Regions from separate parts of the Glutamicibacter sp. 0426 genome, predicted to be linked through region 2. Evidence: riboswitches for the same ligand, from Rfam matches in the RefSeq annotation. Region 2 holds a riboswitch; each other region holds the start of a gene.
The links. Region 2 has a riboswitch for S-adenosylmethionine ahead of BKX98_RS10355 (flavin reductase family protein). Riboswitches for the same ligand answer to the same signal wherever they lie in the genome.
Positions count from the first base shown of each region.

Region 1: another riboswitch for S-adenosylmethionine. It lies ahead of BKX98_RS14615 (OsmC family protein); the one in region 2 lies ahead of BKX98_RS10355 (flavin reductase family protein).
Region 3: another riboswitch for S-adenosylmethionine. It lies ahead of BKX98_RS09800 (acyl-CoA dehydrogenase family protein); the one in region 2 lies ahead of BKX98_RS10355 (flavin reductase family protein).
Region 4: another riboswitch for S-adenosylmethionine. It lies ahead of BKX98_RS05780 (hypothetical protein); the one in region 2 lies ahead of BKX98_RS10355 (flavin reductase family protein).

Region 1 covers NZ_MPBI01000006.1:109,885-114,273, forward strand. Annotated here, with positions in the region: gene BKX98_RS14605 (L-lactate permease) at 1-293, shown strand, start outside; gene BKX98_RS14610 (FadR/GntR family transcriptional regulator) at 318-1,025, shown strand; gene BKX98_RS14615 (OsmC family protein) at 1,116-1,661, opposite strand; SAM riboswitch class IV at 1,693-1,814, opposite strand; gene BKX98_RS14620 (DEAD/DEAH box helicase) at 1,955-4,389, shown strand, end outside.
Region 2 covers NZ_MPBI01000003.1:438,680-443,068, reverse strand. Annotated here, with positions in the region: gene BKX98_RS10365 (hypothetical protein) at 1-468, shown strand, start outside; gene BKX98_RS17265 (helix-turn-helix domain-containing protein) at 482-712, shown strand; gene BKX98_RS10360 (NAD(P)-binding domain-containing protein) at 825-2,621, shown strand; SAM riboswitch class IV at 2,909-3,026, shown strand; gene BKX98_RS10355 (flavin reductase family protein) at 3,121-3,621, shown strand.
Region 3 covers NZ_MPBI01000003.1:314,969-319,357, forward strand. Annotated here, with positions in the region: gene BKX98_RS09795 (acyl-CoA dehydrogenase family protein) at 71-1,300, opposite strand; gene BKX98_RS09800 (acyl-CoA dehydrogenase family protein) at 1,326-2,564, opposite strand; SAM riboswitch class I at 2,613-2,703, opposite strand; gene BKX98_RS09805 (SdpI family protein) at 2,920-3,276, shown strand; gene BKX98_RS09810 (GntP family permease) at 3,384-4,389, opposite strand, start outside.
Region 4 covers NZ_MPBI01000002.1:50,963-55,351, reverse strand. Annotated here, with positions in the region: gene BKX98_RS05800 (APC family permease) at 1-680, opposite strand, end outside; gene BKX98_RS05795 (hypothetical protein) at 787-1,203, opposite strand; gene BKX98_RS05790 (cupin domain-containing protein) at 1,378-1,944, opposite strand; gene BKX98_RS05785 (DinB family protein) at 2,079-2,666, shown strand; SAM riboswitch class IV at 2,734-2,847, shown strand; gene BKX98_RS05780 (hypothetical protein) at 2,863-3,129, shown strand; gene BKX98_RS05775 (VIT1/CCC1 transporter family protein) at 3,184-4,287, shown strand; gene BKX98_RS05770 (LOG family protein) at 4,353-4,389, opposite strand, start outside.

The DNA of each region.
Region 1 (4,389 bases), on a different contig from region 2:
TGACCGGCTCGGACACCTCGGCCAACGCGCTGTTCGCCAAACTACAGCAAACCGCTGGCATCAATGCCGGCATCGATCCGAACCTGCTGGTTGCCGCCAACACCTCCGGCGGCGTGGTCGGCAAGCTGATCTCCCCGCAGAACCTGGCCATCGCCGCCACCTCGGTGAAGATGGAAGGCCAGGAATCGGTGATCCTCAAGAAGGTTGCCGGCTGGTCCGTAGGCATGCTGCTGGTGCTGTGCTGCTTGGTCTACCTGCAGTCCACCCCGGTTCTGTCCTGGATGCTGCCCTAGCCATGAACCGCTAAAATAGATCCGATGTCAATGAACCCAGCTCCGCGTGCGTACCAGATCGTTCTCCAAGCGATTGAAGAGGATCTGCGCAAAGAGAAGCTCTCCGTAGGAGACCAGCTTCCCGGCGAGCGTGCGCTCGCGGAGCGGCATGGGATCTCGCGGGCATCAGTCCGCGATGCCATCCGCATCCTTGACGTGATGGGCATTATCAGGACTTCCACCGGTTCCGGGCCCAACTCCGGAGCGGTGATCATCTCCAACCCCTCGGCCGGCATTTCGCAGGCCTTGCGGCTGCACTTGGCAGCCAAGGGGATCAACGTCCGCGAAATTGTCGAATCGCGCATCCTGCTGGAAACCTGGGCCGCGCAAATGAACCCGCGCGACCCGGTTTATGCCCAGCAGGTGATCGACCGCACCGCGGTGCTGATCATGCGCATGGACGATCCGCAGCTTTCGCGCGAGGCCTTCCACCGCATTGACGCCGAATTCCATGTGCTGCTGGCCTCCATGGCCGGGAATTCGGTGGTCGAATCCATGATGGAATCCCTGCGCAATTCGATCAGCGACTATGTCTCGGACTCAGTGCCCAGCGACGAGGCCTGGCAACCGGTGGTGCGCGTGCTGCGCCGCCAGCACAAGGCCATCCACCACGCCTTTGCGACGAATCAGCGCGAACGGGCAGCCCAGCTGCTCGAAGAGCACATCAACTGGTTCTACTCGCAGACGCGGTAGGGATAAGCAAGAGTTCAGCATGCGCATGGCGCCCCGGATAACGGTTCGGAATTTTTCCGATCCGGCCCCGGGGCGCCATTGCCGCATCTGCTAGCTGGCGATGCTCACCGCAGTGGTCACCGGTACCGGGTTGGCGAACAGATCCAGTACCGGGCAGTGGGCATCCACTGCCTGGCGCAGTTCTTCATAGCGTTCGGCCGATTCGGGGCCGGTGATCTGGATGTCCAGTTCCACCGACGAGAAGCCCGGGCGGATGGACTTGTCAATGCCGAAGAGGCCACGGACATCGAGGTGGCCGTTGGCCTGGATCTTCACCTCGTCCACCTGGATGCCGAGGTTTTGCGCGTACAAGCGGTAGACCACAACCTGGCAGGAGATCAGCGCGCCGAGCGCATATTCCACCGGGCTTGCCGCGACATCATTGCCACCCAGGGCAGCTGGTTCGTCGACCTGGAAAGTGTGCTTCCCGGAGACAATGTTGCTGGCTACCGAATCGAAACCCTCGCCCTCGACGGTAAAGGTCAATTTGGCGCTTTGCGGGGCCGCCGAGATGCGTTCGCCCCAGCCCTTGCCTGCTTCCTGCAGGCGCTGTGCGCGGTCTTCGGATACGGTCAGGGTAGATGCTGCATTAGACATGAGGAGTTAATCCCCTTTCTGGCGCAAGGGGCGCCATCGCTTACGCACCTTGGCGTTCAAGATGCGTCGAATCTTCACCTGGGGCACCCCGCACAATGACGCAGGAGGGTTGCCGTCCACTCAGCCAGGGCTCAAAGAGTGGAACTCGTGATTCTGTGCTTCTTTTCTATCGGTTGCGGTGCCAGCGCGTAAAGGGCAGGGGTAACTTTTCGTCATCGGGCAACTTGTCTGGCTGCTCGCTAAGATGGAATCGAGCTCTCGGGCGCCCACTGCACGAACAATGAACGGCGAGTATGGAATTCCAGCTGACACTTTCTGCGGCCCAGACCTTGGTGACCGAATCCGAATACAATCTGGGCCAGTTCCTCTGCGATTCGGGAAAAGTGGAGATCGTCCACCGGGACATGAAGCCGGGATATTCCCGCATTTCCGCAATGGTGCTGCGCGAATCGGTGATGGCCGAGCTGGAAATCAACCGCGGCAATATCAGTTTCACCAGCTTCTGCAGCAAGCATCCGGGCGTTCAATCCTGCGAGGATGTCGCCGCCTTGCTCATTGAAGTCACTACCGAAGAGGACCAGGGCTTCTTCGTCTCCGACTCCGGGGTGGACCCTTTCGCATGGAAACGCAATAGCAAGCCGCAGTGGGAGCGGACCCTTGACCGCCTGCTTCCGGTAATTTCTGATGAGCCGCCGATCGCCGAGGAACCGCTGGGATTGATCCTGAAAGTGGTCAGCGAACCCCGTTACGGAGGCGCGGACGCGCTGACCTTGCAGGCGCGGCCGGCCCGCCGGGGCACCAAGAGCCCTTGGGTCCAGACTGGAGTCAGCTGGCGCAACGTCGCCTTCGATGAGCGCTTCTCCAAGAAGCAGCGCCGAGCGGTCGTTGAACTGGACCGGCTGCGTGAACACGTAGAACAGAGCACCTACCGGCATTCGTGGGATCCCAAGGACTGGATCTCGCTGATGGATCTGCCTGGCCAGGACCTGCTGGATGCCTTCGAGGCTCTGCGCGACGCCGGAGTGCAGATCGTCAACGGCGGTTCCGCTGCCAAGCTCCCGGTGGAATTCAGCGAGATACCAGCCATGGCGCACGTGGATGTGCGCCGCACTGAACAGGGCCTGCGCATGGAAGGCAAGCTGCGCGGGCCGCGCGAAGAGCACCACCACCTCTTGCCGATCGGTACGCCACCGAGCCTGCTGGCCTACGCCTCCAGCCCCTTGCCGAAGGCCAAGGAACTCGGATTGGCGCAGTTCGCTGAACCTGTCACGAAGGAACTGGCGGCGTTCATCGAATCCGGTGCGCACATCATTCCGGATGGAGCCATCGAGCTTTTCGAGACCCAGCATCTGGACCGATTGCGCGTGATGGCGCCGCTGAAGAGCGAAGATGGCAGCTACCGCATCCCGGTTCCCGCGCGCCCCAGCCTCAAGCTGTCCTTGGAAAGCATCCAAGCCCCGCTGACCGTGCGCTATTCCTGGGAGTACTCATCTAAGGGGCCTCGCCAGCATGCCGTGGAAAAGGAAATTGCCGCTTCGGTGCAGGACAAGCTCGGCGAGCTGGGTTCGCTGGGGCAACTGACCTCATCAGGAATCTTCCCTCCGAAGAAATTCAGCACCTCTGAGTCCATCGACTTCCTGGTCCACGCACTTCCGCTGCTGGAAGAGCATCCCGATGTCATCATCGAGGAGCAGAACCGGCTGCCGAAGTACCGGATCAGCGATGCCCCGGCGACGGTCAGCGTCGAAGCGGGTGAAAGCACGGGGGACTGGTTCGATCTGTCCGTGGAAGTGCTCCTCGGCGAGATCAAAGTGCCGTTCGCGCTGCTGCTCGAAGCCCTGACCAAGCAAGATGAATACCTCATCCTCGATGACCTGACGGTGATCCCGATTGATGGTGCGGATTTTGCCCAGCTGCGCCAGCTGATCTCCGAAGCCGAGGAGCTGGGCACGGTGCAGGGCGATACGATTCGCATCCACAAGTTGAGCATCGACTGGTGGCAGGAACTGGTGGATCTGGGAATTATCGAAGCCCAGCACAACCAGTGGCTGCAGACCATGAAGGCATTGCAAAGCGGCGAAGAGATGAAGCCTGTTGAGCTCTCGGATACCTTCAATGCGCAGTTGCGCCCCTACCAGAGCCACGGCCTGTCCTGGCTGGACTTCTTGCGCACCCACGGCCTGGGCGGAGTCCTCGCCGACGACATGGGTCTGGGCAAAACCGTCCAGCTGCTGGCCTGCCTGGAACAGGCGCGCATTGAAGATCCCAGCCAGAAATTCCTGGTGCTTGCCCCTACCTCGGTGGTGGGCAACTGGATCAATGAGGCGCAGCGTTTCGCCCCGCAGATGAGCGTCACCGGCATCACCTCAACCGCAAAGAAAAGCGGCCAGGATTTGGCTGCGCAGATCGGTGATGCGCAGCTGGTGGTGACCAGCTATACGATCTTCCGCTTGGCCTATGAGGATTTCGAGGCCGCTGGATTCAACGTGATGATCATGGACGAGGCCCAGCAGCTGAAGAACCACGCGTCCAAGGGCTACAAGCAGGCCCGGCAGCTGCCGGTGCCGTGCAAATTCGTGGTCACGGGCACGCCCATGGAGAACAACCTCATGGAACTGTGGGCGTTGGTTTCGCTGGCCGCACCTGGCCTGCTGGGTGGTGCGAAGTCCTTCAAGGACAACTACCAGAAGCCAATCGCCGACGGGGACCAAGAGCGGATGGAACGCTT
Region 2 (4,389 bases):
ATTCCCATTCAGGTCTTCGGCCCGGAGCATGCCCGCGAGGAGCAGCATGCCTGGGTGTGCACCTCGGCGCCGATCGTCAACCCGGCCACCGGCGCCTTGGCGGCCACGGTGACTCTGGCTGGGTCCTTCCGTACCGCGCATCCGCACACCCTCGCGCTGGTTTCCGCGACCGCGCGGGAGGCCGAGGGTGAGCTACTGCGGCTGCACCAGCTGGAGCTGGACGAGCTGCGCAGTGCCGTGGATGGCCCGGGCGGACGCTACGTGCTGGTGGATGGGCATCTTGCCGTGGCCGCCAGCCGAGGATTCGACTGCCCGGCACGCCTCCCTGTGCCTGGGGGGGCTGCAGGAGGGCAACGTCTGGGTACGCGGTCTGGGCGCCATGCACGCCGCACCGGTCCCCGGGGGATGGTTACTGCGTCCCGTTGCGGAGCGGGTAGTGCTGGAACTGTGCTCCGGCCCGGTGCCTAAGGTGGTGATCAGCGTGGGCTCGGAACGCACCGAAGTGCCCCTGGGGTGGCGGCATTGGCAGATCCTGGAGCTTCTAGCCCGTCGGCACCAGGGTGTCGATGCGGACGGGCTCGCTGAGCTGTGGCCTAGGCCCGTGAGTGCGGTGACGGTGCGCGCCGAGGTGTCACGGCTGCGTGCCAAGCTCGGCGGAATCATCGCCGCGCGCCCATACCGGCTGACCGTGCCGGTGGTCTTCTCCTGCTGACATCGCGCAACCTTTTGCAACCCTTTCTTCTTGTGATCCACGTCATAATCTGGATTCCACGCGGCAGGGCACCTGACGCACCAATTAGACGGTTCCAGAAAGAAATGAAGTGATGACGATGGCCGAGAACTCCCCGGAAACCCAGGCACGATCATGGCTGGCGAAGCTGCAGCAGGCGTTGTCGGCCAGTGATTCCGCCGCCGCAGTGCAAATGTTCGGCGAGGAATCCTACTGGCGCGACCTGACCTCGCTGACTTGGAACCTGCATACCGCGGAGGGGCGCGACGGCATCCAGTCCATGCTGCTGGGCATCGATGCCGGGGCCTGGCCGCGCAACCTGCAGGTGACCAACGCCACGGAAGCCGAGGGCGTCATCGAGGCCTGGTTCACCTTCGAGAACGATGCGGTGCAGGGCAAGGGCCTGTTCCGGTTGCGCGACGGGTTGGGCTGGACAATGCTGTCCACCGCGCAAGGACTGCGCGACTTCCCCGAGCCTTCCGGGGCGCGCCGCGAATTGGGGGCGGACCACGGGGCGGACATGGTCTCGGAGAACTGGCTGGACCGGCGGAAGAAGGCCCAGGAATCCTTGGGAATCACTGAGCAGCCCTATGTCCTGGTCATCGGCGGCGGCCAGGGCGGCATCGGCCTGGGTGCGCGGCTGAAGCGCATGGGCGTGCCCGCGCTGATCATCGACAAGCATCCCAAGCCCGGCGACCAGTGGCGTTCGCGCTACCACTCCCTGGCCCTGCACGACCCGGTCTGGTACGACCACATGCCGTATATCGAGTTCCCCGACCACTGGCCGGTGTTCACCCCGAAGGACAAGATGGGGGACTGGCTGGAGTGCTACACAAAGCTCATGGAGCTGGACTACTGGTCCCTGACTGAGGCGGTGGGCGCACGCAAGGACTCCGAAGGCGAGGGCTGGATCGTCGACGTCATCCGCGGCGGCCAGCCGCTGACCCTGCGCCCCACCCATCTGGTCCTGGCCACCGGCATGTCAGGCATCCCGAACCTGCCGCAGTACCCGGGGCAGGACATCTTCGCCGGCGAGCAGAACCACTCTTCGACCCATCCTGGCGGCGAGGCCTACCGGGGCAAGAACGTGGTGGTGATCGGGTCGAACAATTCAGCTCACGACATCTGCGCCGACCTGGTGAACAACAGAGCGAAGCCGGTCATGGTGCAGCGCTCCAGCACCCATATCGTGCGTTCCGAATCGCTGATGAAGACCGTGCTCGGCCCGCTGTACTCGGAGGAGGCGCTGGCCAACGCGATCGACCACAATACCGCGGACTTGATCTTCGCCTCGATCCCGTACAAGGTTCTGCCCGAGTTCCACAAGCCGGCCTTCGCCCAGATCCGCGAGGATGACGCTCAGTTCTACCAGTCGCTGACCGATGCCGGGTTCGATCTGGACTTCGGGGACGACGACTCGGGCCTGTTCCTGAAGTACCTGCGCCGCGGTTCGGGCTACTACATCAACATCGGCGCCTCGGAGCTGGTGGCCGATGGTTCCATCGCCCTTGCCAAGGGAGAAGTCTCGCACCTGACCGAGCATTCCGTGGTACTGGCCGACGGCACCGAGCTGCCCGCCGATGCGGTGGTCTACGCGACCGGTTACGGCTCCATGAATGGCTGGGCCGCGCAGCTGATATCCCAGGAGGTCGCCGACGAGGTGGGCAAGTGCTGGGGACTGGGGTCGGGCACCACCAAGGATCCCGGACCGTGGGAGGGGGAGCTGCGCAACATGTGGAAGCCGACCAGGGTCAAGAACCTGTGGTTCCACGGCGGCAACCTGCACCAGTCGCGCCACTACTCCAAGTACCTCGGGCTGCAGCTCAAGGCCCGCTACGAGGGGCTGGACACCCCGGTGTACGCACTCGCCGAAAGCTTCCACCGGCTCTGAAGCGCGGAAGTACCTGAGGTTTCCCGGCCCGCCTGGACCGTGATTGGTCCGGGCGGGCCGAGGCTCGTTGCCAACCGGCAGAACAGGTACTGGGGGCCGAACCGGTCAGGGATTCCGTTGCAAGCCGCTTCCTCAGCATTAAGGCGAGCAGGACATGATGTGTGGCGAACAAATGAGCGATTGCGACCAGAAATGACCGCGGTTCACCGAATGAATGACGGAGTATTTCGATTTAAGAAGTGAATTGTTTGACGCTGCTTCGTAATCACCCATATTGTTTTAAGCAGAATCAAGAGCATCAGCTATAAGCCCTGGCTTGCTGATCGGCAACCCTCTCAACGGTAGTGGGGTGCTCCAGGTGAGGATTCGGTTCCACGCAAAAACGTGCTGGAACAAGTACCGCACACGGCGCGGAACTCCAACTCTGGCGGCTTCGAGAAGCAAGAAGCTCCGGCGTGCGGACTACTGCGCGGTGGGCAAGACCCGAAGGAATCGAGCCATGTCATTGAATCTTGAACTTGACCCGTTGACCCTGCGCAAGGTTTTCGCTCAGCATCCGTCAGGCGTAGCCGCCCTCTGTGCAGAACTGGATGGCGAGAAGACCGGCATTGTGGCTTCGTCATTTACCGTGGGTGTTTCCCTCGAGCCAGCACTGGTGATGTTCGCCGTGCAGAAATCATCGAATACGTGGCCAAAACTGCGCAACGCTGGCCGCATCGGCGTTTCGGTGCTCAGCGAACGCAATGAAGGAGTGTGTGCTCAGATCGCGTCGAAGAACGGCGACCGATTCCGCGGGATCGACACCTATTCCTCGGAGCAGGGCGCACTGTTCATTAACGAGTCCACGCTGTGGCTGGAAACCTCGATTTACAACGAGGTCGAAGCGGGGGATCACTGGGTGATCTTGATGGAAGTGCACGGGCACCGCATCTCGAAGCACTCACCGCAGATCTTCCACGATTCGCGCTTCCATTCACTGCCGGTTCCCGAGCTCGTCTAAGCCCTTCTGAACTTCCAAAGCTTCGGCCAGATCAACGTATTGATCTGGCCGAAGCTTTTTTGATTTCGAGGCCTGCGGAATCACTTTATCCTTGCGCCAATCTGAAAACTAGGCGCGATGCCTCTTGATCTCCGGGCGCACCGGCAGCAACCCTGGACTACATGCAGCCCATGCACTGCGGGCAAGTTCGACGTGTAATTGCACTTCCACTGCAGCTGATTGCGGAGGTAAATCGGCGGCAGTGCGCCAAGAGCCCAGTTACGGCTTCAAATTCACGCAACGCCACGTCGGCGACATCAAGTTATCCACGGCCCTGAGCGATGAAATTCTTGTCGGTTGTGAACTACTTCGGGCTCGGAGTCTTGATAGCGAACAATAATCCGTGGTGACTAAGGGTTTTGCAGAATTAACAGTATCCACAGTGTTATCCACAAAACTGTGGATGAAGTGTGGGGAAATGTGAACAAAGGAGCAAAAACCCCGGAAACTGGGCGATTGTGGGTGTTGATAACCTCGATGTGGTTGGCATGACCTTCAATGAATTAACTTTCTTTCCACAAGTGTGAAAATGCAAACAGCCTAGTCAATCGGTGTTACCGGTGTGTAGAGTGGGGTAATCCACAGGGTTCTCCCCAGACTGTGAACAGGGGAGTCCACAGGTAGCGGTGTGTTATCCACATATTCTGTGGATAATGAGGTTTACGCCTGTTAATAACAGCCCTAGTGTTGGCTTCGGGAGAGAAATATCCACAGGCGCTTTACAGCTAA
Region 3 (4,389 bases), 120 kb from region 2:
CGATTCTGCAGGCGCAAAACAACAGGCCCAGCATCGGCAAAGAATGCTGGGCCTGTTACGGAAATGGAAGCTACTTCGAGGCGCCGATCGCCCACACGCGTGGAAGCTCGGTGCCGTTGACCGCCAGGTCGCCAATCAACCGCGCCTTGAAGACCCAAGGGTTGTGGTTGCCCGCGGTTCGGGCATTGCGCCAGTGCCGATCAAGGTTCTTGCTCACGCTCGTCGCGCTGGCAGCCAGCGCATCGAAGGCATGTGTGATGGCATTGAGCACCAGCGGGGTGAGCACCACCTGCGCCTGCGCGCTGGCCAACTCGGCCGCATCATTGGCCGCTTCGTCCTCTTCTGCGCTCGCCTGGCCGGTGTGCAGCGCCAGCGCTGTTTCGTAGGCTCCCTGCAACGCCGCCGAAACGCGTTGAACCGTTGCCGCGGCGGCGAAGGATGCAGCAGAGACCTCGCCGATCACCTGCAGCAGCTGCGGGTCTTCGGCCGCCACATTGGCTGCGGCATGGCTGAAGGTCCGCTTGCGCGCTTTCAGTTCGGCGGCGAAGTCCCGCTCTGCCGCTTTGGCGGAGCCGGCCAGGACCGCCAGCAGCACCTGCTGGTAGAACGCGGTCTGGTACTTGAAACGGGTGTCGAAGTCGATCAGGTCTTCCTCGGCCACCACCGCATCGGTGAACGTGGAGGTTCCGGTACCCGTGGTGCGCTGGCCGAAGCCATCCCAGTCATCGGCCAGCTCGACACCGGGCTGGTGGCGGTTGACCGCGGCGATCACGCGTTTTCCGGTGTCGGTGCGCTCGGCATAGGTGTCCAGCCAGTCAGCGAAAATTGAGCCGGTGGAATAGTACTTGGTTCCATTGATCTTGAACCCTCCCTCGCCGTCCGGGGTGACCTTGGTGATCACGTCGCCGACCTTCACGGTTCCAACCTCGGTCCACGAGTTGCCCACCAGTTCCCCGGCGGCGAAGCGGGCCAGCCACTTGTCACGACCCGGACCCGGCTCTGCCACCAGCCGATCCTCGACGAAGGCGAAGTGCGCGCGCAGCGCCTGGGCGATATTGGAATCAGCGGCCGCAAGATCCACGAACAGCTCGAAGAGCTCAGGCAGGGTCGCCCCGGCCCCGCCGTGCGATTCCGGAACCCGGATTGCGCCGAAGCCGGCGGCAGCCAGGTCCGCGACTGCCTGGTAGGGCAGTTCGCCGGTGCGGTCGCGTTCGGCAGCTCCCTGCGCGATGTCCGCGAAGAGCGGGGCAAAACGGGCTTTGAGCCCTGCAAGCCGAGTGCCAGTTGCAAGTACAGTCATCGTTCAGTCCAATCCGTGGGAATTTCTAGGTGTAGAGCGAGAGCGGCTGGGATTCTCCGCGCAGGAAGTACGCGCCGACCTCGATCTTCTTGTAGTCCACCGGGTCATGCAGCGAGTGGGTGCGCACATTGCGCCAATACAGGTCCAGGCCCACCGAGCTCGCGGTCGAGGATGATCCGGTCACCTCGAAGATCCGGTTCGCCACCTCGACGCCCACCTCGGTGGAAACCACCTTGGCTTCGGCAATTTCCACTGCCAGCGCGGCCCGCTCGGGCTGGGTGACGTCTCCGGCCTTCGACAGCAAGGCATCGAATTTCCGGCCGAGCTTCTCGGTCAGCGCCGCCACCGCGGCGGTGCGGGCCTTGAGCTCCCCGACGATCCGCTGGAAAATCGGATCCTGGGCGTAGGTGTCGGCCTGCGAGAACAGCCAGGCGTTCTTGCGGCCCAGCAGGATCTGCTTGCCACGCTCCAGCGCTCCTTCGGCAATGCCCAGGTAGAAATTGGCGAAAGCCAGCTGGATGCCCGGGGTGAGCAAGGTGGACACCGGTTCGTCGGTGACGAATCCGAGCAAGTCCTCGGCTTCAAGCCTGACGTTGTGGTACTTCAGCGAGTTGGATGCGCTGAGCCGCTGGCCCAGGTAGTCCCAGTCGTCAACGATTTCCAGTCCTTCGATGTCGCGGGGCAGCACGAAGGCGAGAATCTGCCCGTCGTATTCCCCGCCCTGGACCAGCGCGTTGATGACGATGACCTCGCCAACACCGGAACCAGTGGAGAACCGCTTGGCCCCGTTCAGCCGGTACCCATCCCCTTCGACGCTCAGCGTCAGATCCGGGTCAACCGGATTCACCGAATCGCCCCAGAGCCACCCGCCTTCCACGGTGCGTTGCCACCACTTGCCTTGCGCCCCCGCCGGAGCATAGAAGGCAATGCCCGACTGGTTGATGTAGTGGTAGGCCAGCAGCTGCGCGATGGATCCATCGGCCGCCGCCAGGATGCGGACCACGTCGAATGCCGTTTCCCAGTGGGCTCCTGCTCCGCCGAATTCTGCAGGCACCAAAAGGTTCAGCAAGCCGGCTTCGCGCAGCAGCTGCACCTCGGCGAATGGCTGCTGGTTCTTGCGGTCGCGTTCCAGGGCGTCTTGTGCGAGCGTGCCTGCCACCTGCTGGGCAACTTCGCGCCACTGCTCCAGCTCGGTTTCGCTGGCGTTCCCATAGTAGGGAACTCGGCGTAGTCCGGTGTCTTGTACGGTATCTTGCACTGTCATCTTCTTCTCCCTTGCGTTGCAGGTTCCGAAGGACGCAGGGTCCCTGCGATTCCATCGATCCTGGCGTTAGCACTACCTGCGGGATGCAGGCTTGCTGCGGCGTCGCGGAGCCAGGTCTCTCAGCCGCTCTGGATGGGTTGTGCTCCGAGTCAACCACTGCCGGCAGCAGTCACGGAAGGGCACTGTCATGCGAGGGAACGGCAGGACAAAATACGTCATCTTCGAGCCACCTGCTTGCCTGATCGATGGCTGCGCGGCCTTCATATGACACTTGCATGACGAAATTTGAACTCGGGAACTGCGCAACTTCCGAATAGGATGGCTGTTCACGGCGAATAGGCAGGATAGGTGGAACGTGGATCCAGCAAGCGTCATCTCCTTCATGTTCGGGTTGCTGGCCATCACTTTGGTGGCAGCGCTCCTCGCACCCATGGCCCGGGATGGAAAGCTCGCGCGCAATGCGGCCATCGGCATCAGGACGCGCCACACCTTGGCCAGCGACGAGGCCTGGTTGGCAGGGCATCGGCGGGCTGCGCCGCTGGTGGCCGCGGCTTCCTGGGCCGGCTGGGCCATGTTGTCCGGTGCAGCGATCCTCTGCGTGCTGGGCCAGTTCGGTTTCGCCTTCGCCACGACCGGCGCAGGTTATCTGGCCATTATCGTGTTGCTGATGGTCTCGGCTGCCAAAGCGAACCAGGCCGCGCGAGGCATCTAGCGGGCAGGACGTCGCTCTTCGGCTACCGCTTTCAGACACATCCTTAAAGCAACGGATCGCGCCATCGGCAGATGGTGCGATCCATTGCTTGCTGGGCCAGCGTCCTGCTACAGCAGCACGGCTCCCAGGAGCAATACCGTCAGGAAGGCGGCGGTACCCTGAATGGCGGTCGCCACGCTCAAGGTCTTGTATGCGGTAATCACCGGAATGCGGCTGAGCTGCGACACGACCCAGAAGTAGGAGTCGTTGGCGTGCGAGACAACCATCGCACCGGCACCGACGGCCAAGACCGTGAGCACCATGCCCAGTTCCGAACCCAGACCCAAGGAGCCGAGCATCGGCGCGACCAGCGCAGAGGTGGTCACCATGGACACAGTGGACGAGCCCTGCGCGGACTTCAGCGCAGCGGCGATCAGGAACGGCACCGCCAGGCCCAAGCCCAGGCCGCTGAGCGAATCCGAAAGGATCGTGGTCAGATCCGAGGCTGCCAGCACCGCGCCGAAGCCCGCACCGGCACCGGTGATCAGCAAGATCGGGGCAGCGGTGCGCACGGCTTCATGCATCTGCTCATTGAAGACCGCCAGCTTGCTGTCGCCGCTGAGCAGGAAGGTCGCGGAGATCAAGCCGAAGATCAGGGCGATCACCGGAGTACCGATGAAGGAAAGGATTTCCAGGGCAATGCCCTCGCCGAACGGGTGCGAAGGCAGCTTCGCAATGGAAGCGGCGCAGATCAGTACCAGCGGAACCAGGATCGGCATGAATGCCAATGCCGGGCTCGGCAATTTGCCGAAGCTCGCGCGCAGCTGCTCGTAGTCGAGTTCGGAGATGTCGTCATCGCCCTCGCTGGGCAACGGGGTCCACTTGGACTTGTTGAAACGGCTGGCGTAGGCCAAACCTGCCAGCGCAGAGATGGCGGCAACAGGCAAGCCGACGGCGATGATCAGGCCCAGGTTGTCGGCAACCCCGATGCTTTCCGCTGCGGCCAGCGGACCCGGAGTCGGCGGCACCATGGTGTGGGTTGCGTACAGGCCGGTCATCAGGGCGATGGATGTCGCCAGCGCAGAAACGCCGGTGCGCAGGGTGATGGCTTTGCGCAGCGAGTTGAGCACCACG
Region 4 (4,389 bases), on a different contig from region 2:
ACGTCGAAGCCGACGAACATGAACGGCACCACGATCATCACGCCGAAGAAGCCGGCAACCCCGTTCTCGAAGAACGGTTCCATGTTCGTGCTCTGGCCGCCGCTGAATGCACCGGCAAGCAGCATGGCGCCGATGACAAAGAGGAAGATCACCACGAAGGTCTGCACCACACCGGCGGTCTTGATGCCGCGGATGTTGATCCAGGTGATCGCCACCGCCCCGGCTACACCGACCAGAGCCCAGGTCAGGTAGACCTCGGAACCGGCGATTTCCCATAATTTGATGTGCGAAAGATCCGGGAAGAGGTAGAGCACGGATTTGGGCAGGGCCACTGCTTCGAAAGCCACGATCGTGATATAGCCACCGACGATCGCCCACGAACCGGCAAAGGACCAGCGGGCGCCCATGGCGCGCAGCAGATAGTTGTGCTCGCCTCCAGCTTTCGGCATGGCGGCAACCAATTCGGCGTAGGTCAGGCCCACGACCGCCATGATCGCGCCGCCGACCAGCATGGCCAGCGCGGCTCCTATCGGACCGGCGGTGGTGATCCAGTCGCCGGTAAGCACGACCCAGCCAAAGCCGATCATCGCGCCAACACCTATGGCCAAGGCGTCCCAGCGGCCCAGGACCTTCTTGAGTCTTGGTTCTGCGGAGTGGTTCTTTGTGGTGTTTCCTGCCATGGCATTCCCTCCTGGAAAGATGATCAGGATCACACTATGCGCAAACACGCCACAACGTATTGGATGTTTTGACTACATTTCAGGCCATTTCATCCAAACCGGGAGCTCAGGCTGCCTCAGAGCCCTTCTTGCTGGCATTCACCAGCGCCCGATCGACCTCATGGATGCCCAATGCGAAGCCCGCGGACATCACCAATGACTTGATGGTCAACTCGGAAAGGTCATCGGCCACGTACACCAGCTGGATCGGGCCGGCCAGGATGAGCAGGATGGCGGTCCACAGCGCATAGGTCCAGGAGGTGCGCGCCTGCGCCATCTGCGGGAAACGGGCACGCCGGCGAATTGTCCGCACGCCGATGGTCACGATGACAACAGCGAGAATCACGGCGCCGAGGAAGAAGAAATTGCGCTGGGTGCGGATCCAGGTCAAGGTGGTGCCGACAAGAACGCCGAAAAGCACCGAAGCCCACCAGCTGATGCTGCGCAGCTGGTCCTGCGTCGCGGTTGGTTCGCCTGTCTTCACGCCTCTCCCATCGCCAATTGTTCCGAGCGCCCGGAACAACGCATCGTTCCTAGAATACGCGGTTGCCCACCCCGCCAGCGAACGCGCAGCCGCATCGCGCCGAGCGTGCCGCGGCAGCGAACGCGCAGCCGCATCGCGCCGAGCGTGCCGCGGCAGCGGGCGCAGGGGCCGGACTCAGGAGAGGATCAGCGTCCAGGTCACCACGGCGGGCTCATCGGAAGGGTTCTCCCAGCTATGCGGCTCGCGCCCCGGGAAGGTTACGGTGTCGCCCGCTTGAAGCTCCAGCCGCTGGTCGGGCAGGATCAGGATGAATTCTCCGGCGATCACGTGCAGCACTTCCAGCTCGCAATCCATCGAATACAGTTCCGCTTCGCCAGTGCCCCTCGGCGCAATCTCGGCGCGGATCATCTGCAGCCGCTTTTCGCTGCGTGGCGTCACCAGCTGCTCGGTGATCCCATCGCCACCCAGTGAAACCCGCGGTGCCTGGTCCAGGCGCACCAGCTTCGTTTCCGGAACCTCGAAAAGCGTGCCGACCTCGATGCCCAGCACCTCGCACAAGCGCAGCAGCGTCGCCACCGATGGGCTGGTCAGGTCGCGCTCCACACGCGAGAGGAAGCCCTTGGTCAACCCGGAGAGCTCGGCGACCTGGTCAATGGTCATGCGCTGGGTCTGCCGCACCCCGCGCAGCCGCGCACCGATGTTGATAGCAGCACCGGTTGGTTCAACGGGCAGGGTTTTCATCGTTTGGCTCCATCGACGTCGTGGGCGGCAGCTGCAGCCGCAAGCGCTGGGTTTTCACGGTCTGCAGGCAAGTTTACCAATGGTAAACACGCGATGCCCTAGCACGGGCTCACCACGGCCACTAGACTCTGTCCATGGACAGCACCAAGGACAGGCTCTGCGGGTATCTGGGCGAGGCACGCGAGAATGCGATCTTCAAGGCCGAGGGCCTGGCCGAGCAGCTGGCCCGCACCCCGCTCACCCCTACCGGCACCCATATCCTGGGCGTGCTGCACCATCTGGTGATCAACGAATACGAGTATTTCGGCACCTGCCTGCAGCGCGAGGCCAACGACGCCTATGTCCGCGAGTTCATCTCGCCTCATGATCCCGACGCTGATTTCCTTCCGCCCGCGGACATGGACGGGCAGCAGCTGATCGGCCTGTACCGCAAGGCCATCGCCTTCGCGGACGAAGGCATCGCCGCCTTGGCCCTGGATTCTGCAGTGCACGTCCCGTGGTGGGGGCCGGCCGGGCATACCACCTTGGATCATCTGCTCATCCATGCCTTGGCCGAGACCTCCCGGCATGCAGGGCAGCTGGATATCATCCGCGAGCAGCTCGACGGCCGTGCCGGCTGGACCGCGACGCTGGATTTGCTGCCCGGCTACACCACGGCGCAGTGGGCTGAACACCGCCAGAAGCTGCAACAGCTGGCCGATTCCCTGGCCCCGGAGAACTGACCGGAAGTCATATTACGCAGTACGGCTTCATCTGGCGCCGCATGCGGCGGTACGCTCGGAATTGTTGCTTCACGAGACGCGGCGCCAAGCTCCGACTGGCCGCGCACCAACCCCAAGTTCATGGGTGGTTCGGATGAAGAAGCGGTCCGCGCATCAACTGGTGCACGGGCAAGAGCTCGCCAGAGAGTTGATATCCATGGCTATCCCGATTCTTCCCATCATCGACCGCCAGACCGGCCAGGTGCAGTTCACCGCCGAGGGCCGCTGGTGCACCCGCTACGTTGCGGACCCGCTCCAGCTCGAACGCCTCATCGCGCGCTGCTCCCGCCGTCCGGCCTTCGACCCGGACACCTCAGAATTGCTGCTGGTGGTGCCGGCGGCCGGGAATCCGGCCGGCAGGCGCCATGCATTTAGCCTTGCCAAATTCCCAAGTTCAGGGGCGCTGGCTAAAGTGGAAAGCTGAGCCGATCCACGGGTTTCCATGGGAAACCCCACGTTCCAGGAGAGCCTTTTCGAGATGCCACAGCACCCAGTCGCCGAACCAACCAAAGCGCAGATCCAGCGATGGCGCAAGTATCTCGCCGATGAAGTCGCGGAGGGCGCCATCTACCGCGCCCTGGCGGAAAAGAAGTCCGGGCAGGAACGGCAAATCCTGCTGGGCCTGGCCGAAGCCGAAGCGCGCCACGAATCCCACTGGCGCACGATGCTCGGCGAGCATGCCAAGGAAGTCCGCCCCTCGCTGCGCCGCACCATGCTGCGCTTCCTCGCCCTGCACTTCGGGTCGGTGTTCGTGCTGGCCATGGCCCAGCGCTCCGAAAGCAGCTCCCCCTACCGCCATGACAAGGACGCCACCGCGCAGATGGCTGCCGACGAGCAGGTCCACGAGGAAGTCGTCCGGGCCCTAGCCACGGCAGGACGCGCACGGCTGTCGGGCAACTTCCGCGCCGCGGTCTTCGGCGCCAACGACGGGCTGGTATCCAACCTGGCATTGATCATGGGCATCGGCGCCACCGGCGTTTCTTCGGCCTTCGTGCTGTTCTCCGGCATTGCCGGCTTGCTGGCCGGAGCGCTGTCCATGGCGGCCGGCGAATACGTTTCGGTGCGTTCCCAGCGCGAGCTGCTGACCGCCTCGCGGCCTACCCAGGTCACGCTGGCCGCAGCCCCGAACCTGGATCTGGACGCCAACGAGCTGGTGCTGATCTACAAGGCCCGCGGCATGAGCGACGAGGACGCCGAGCACCGGGCCGCCGAACGCATGGGCCTGTTCACCTGCGACTGCAACCCTGATTTCTCGCTGAACCCGGAAGGCCGCGGCGAGGAGCTCGAGAAGGAGCACCAGGAGCTGGGCTCGGCCACCGGGGCGGCCACCACCTCATTCCTGCTCTTCGCTTCCGGCGCGGTGGTGCCGATCTTGCCCTACATCTTCGGCCTCTCCGGCCTGGCCGCGATCATCGTGTCGGTGGTGCTGGTGGGCATCGCCCTGATGATCACCGGCGGCATCGTGGGCCTGCTCTCCGGAGCCTCCCCGTTCAAGCGCGGCTTGCGCCAGCTGGCCATCGGCTGGGGCGCGGCGGCCGTCACCTACTGCCTGGGCCTGATCTTCGACGTCAGCGTCAGCTAATACTCCGCTTGGCATCGAAAATGCCGGGACAGCTTCGGCTGTCCCGGCATTTTCGATGCCCCGGACTAGTTGTCCTTTGCCGGCCGGGTGCGCCGCCGCAGG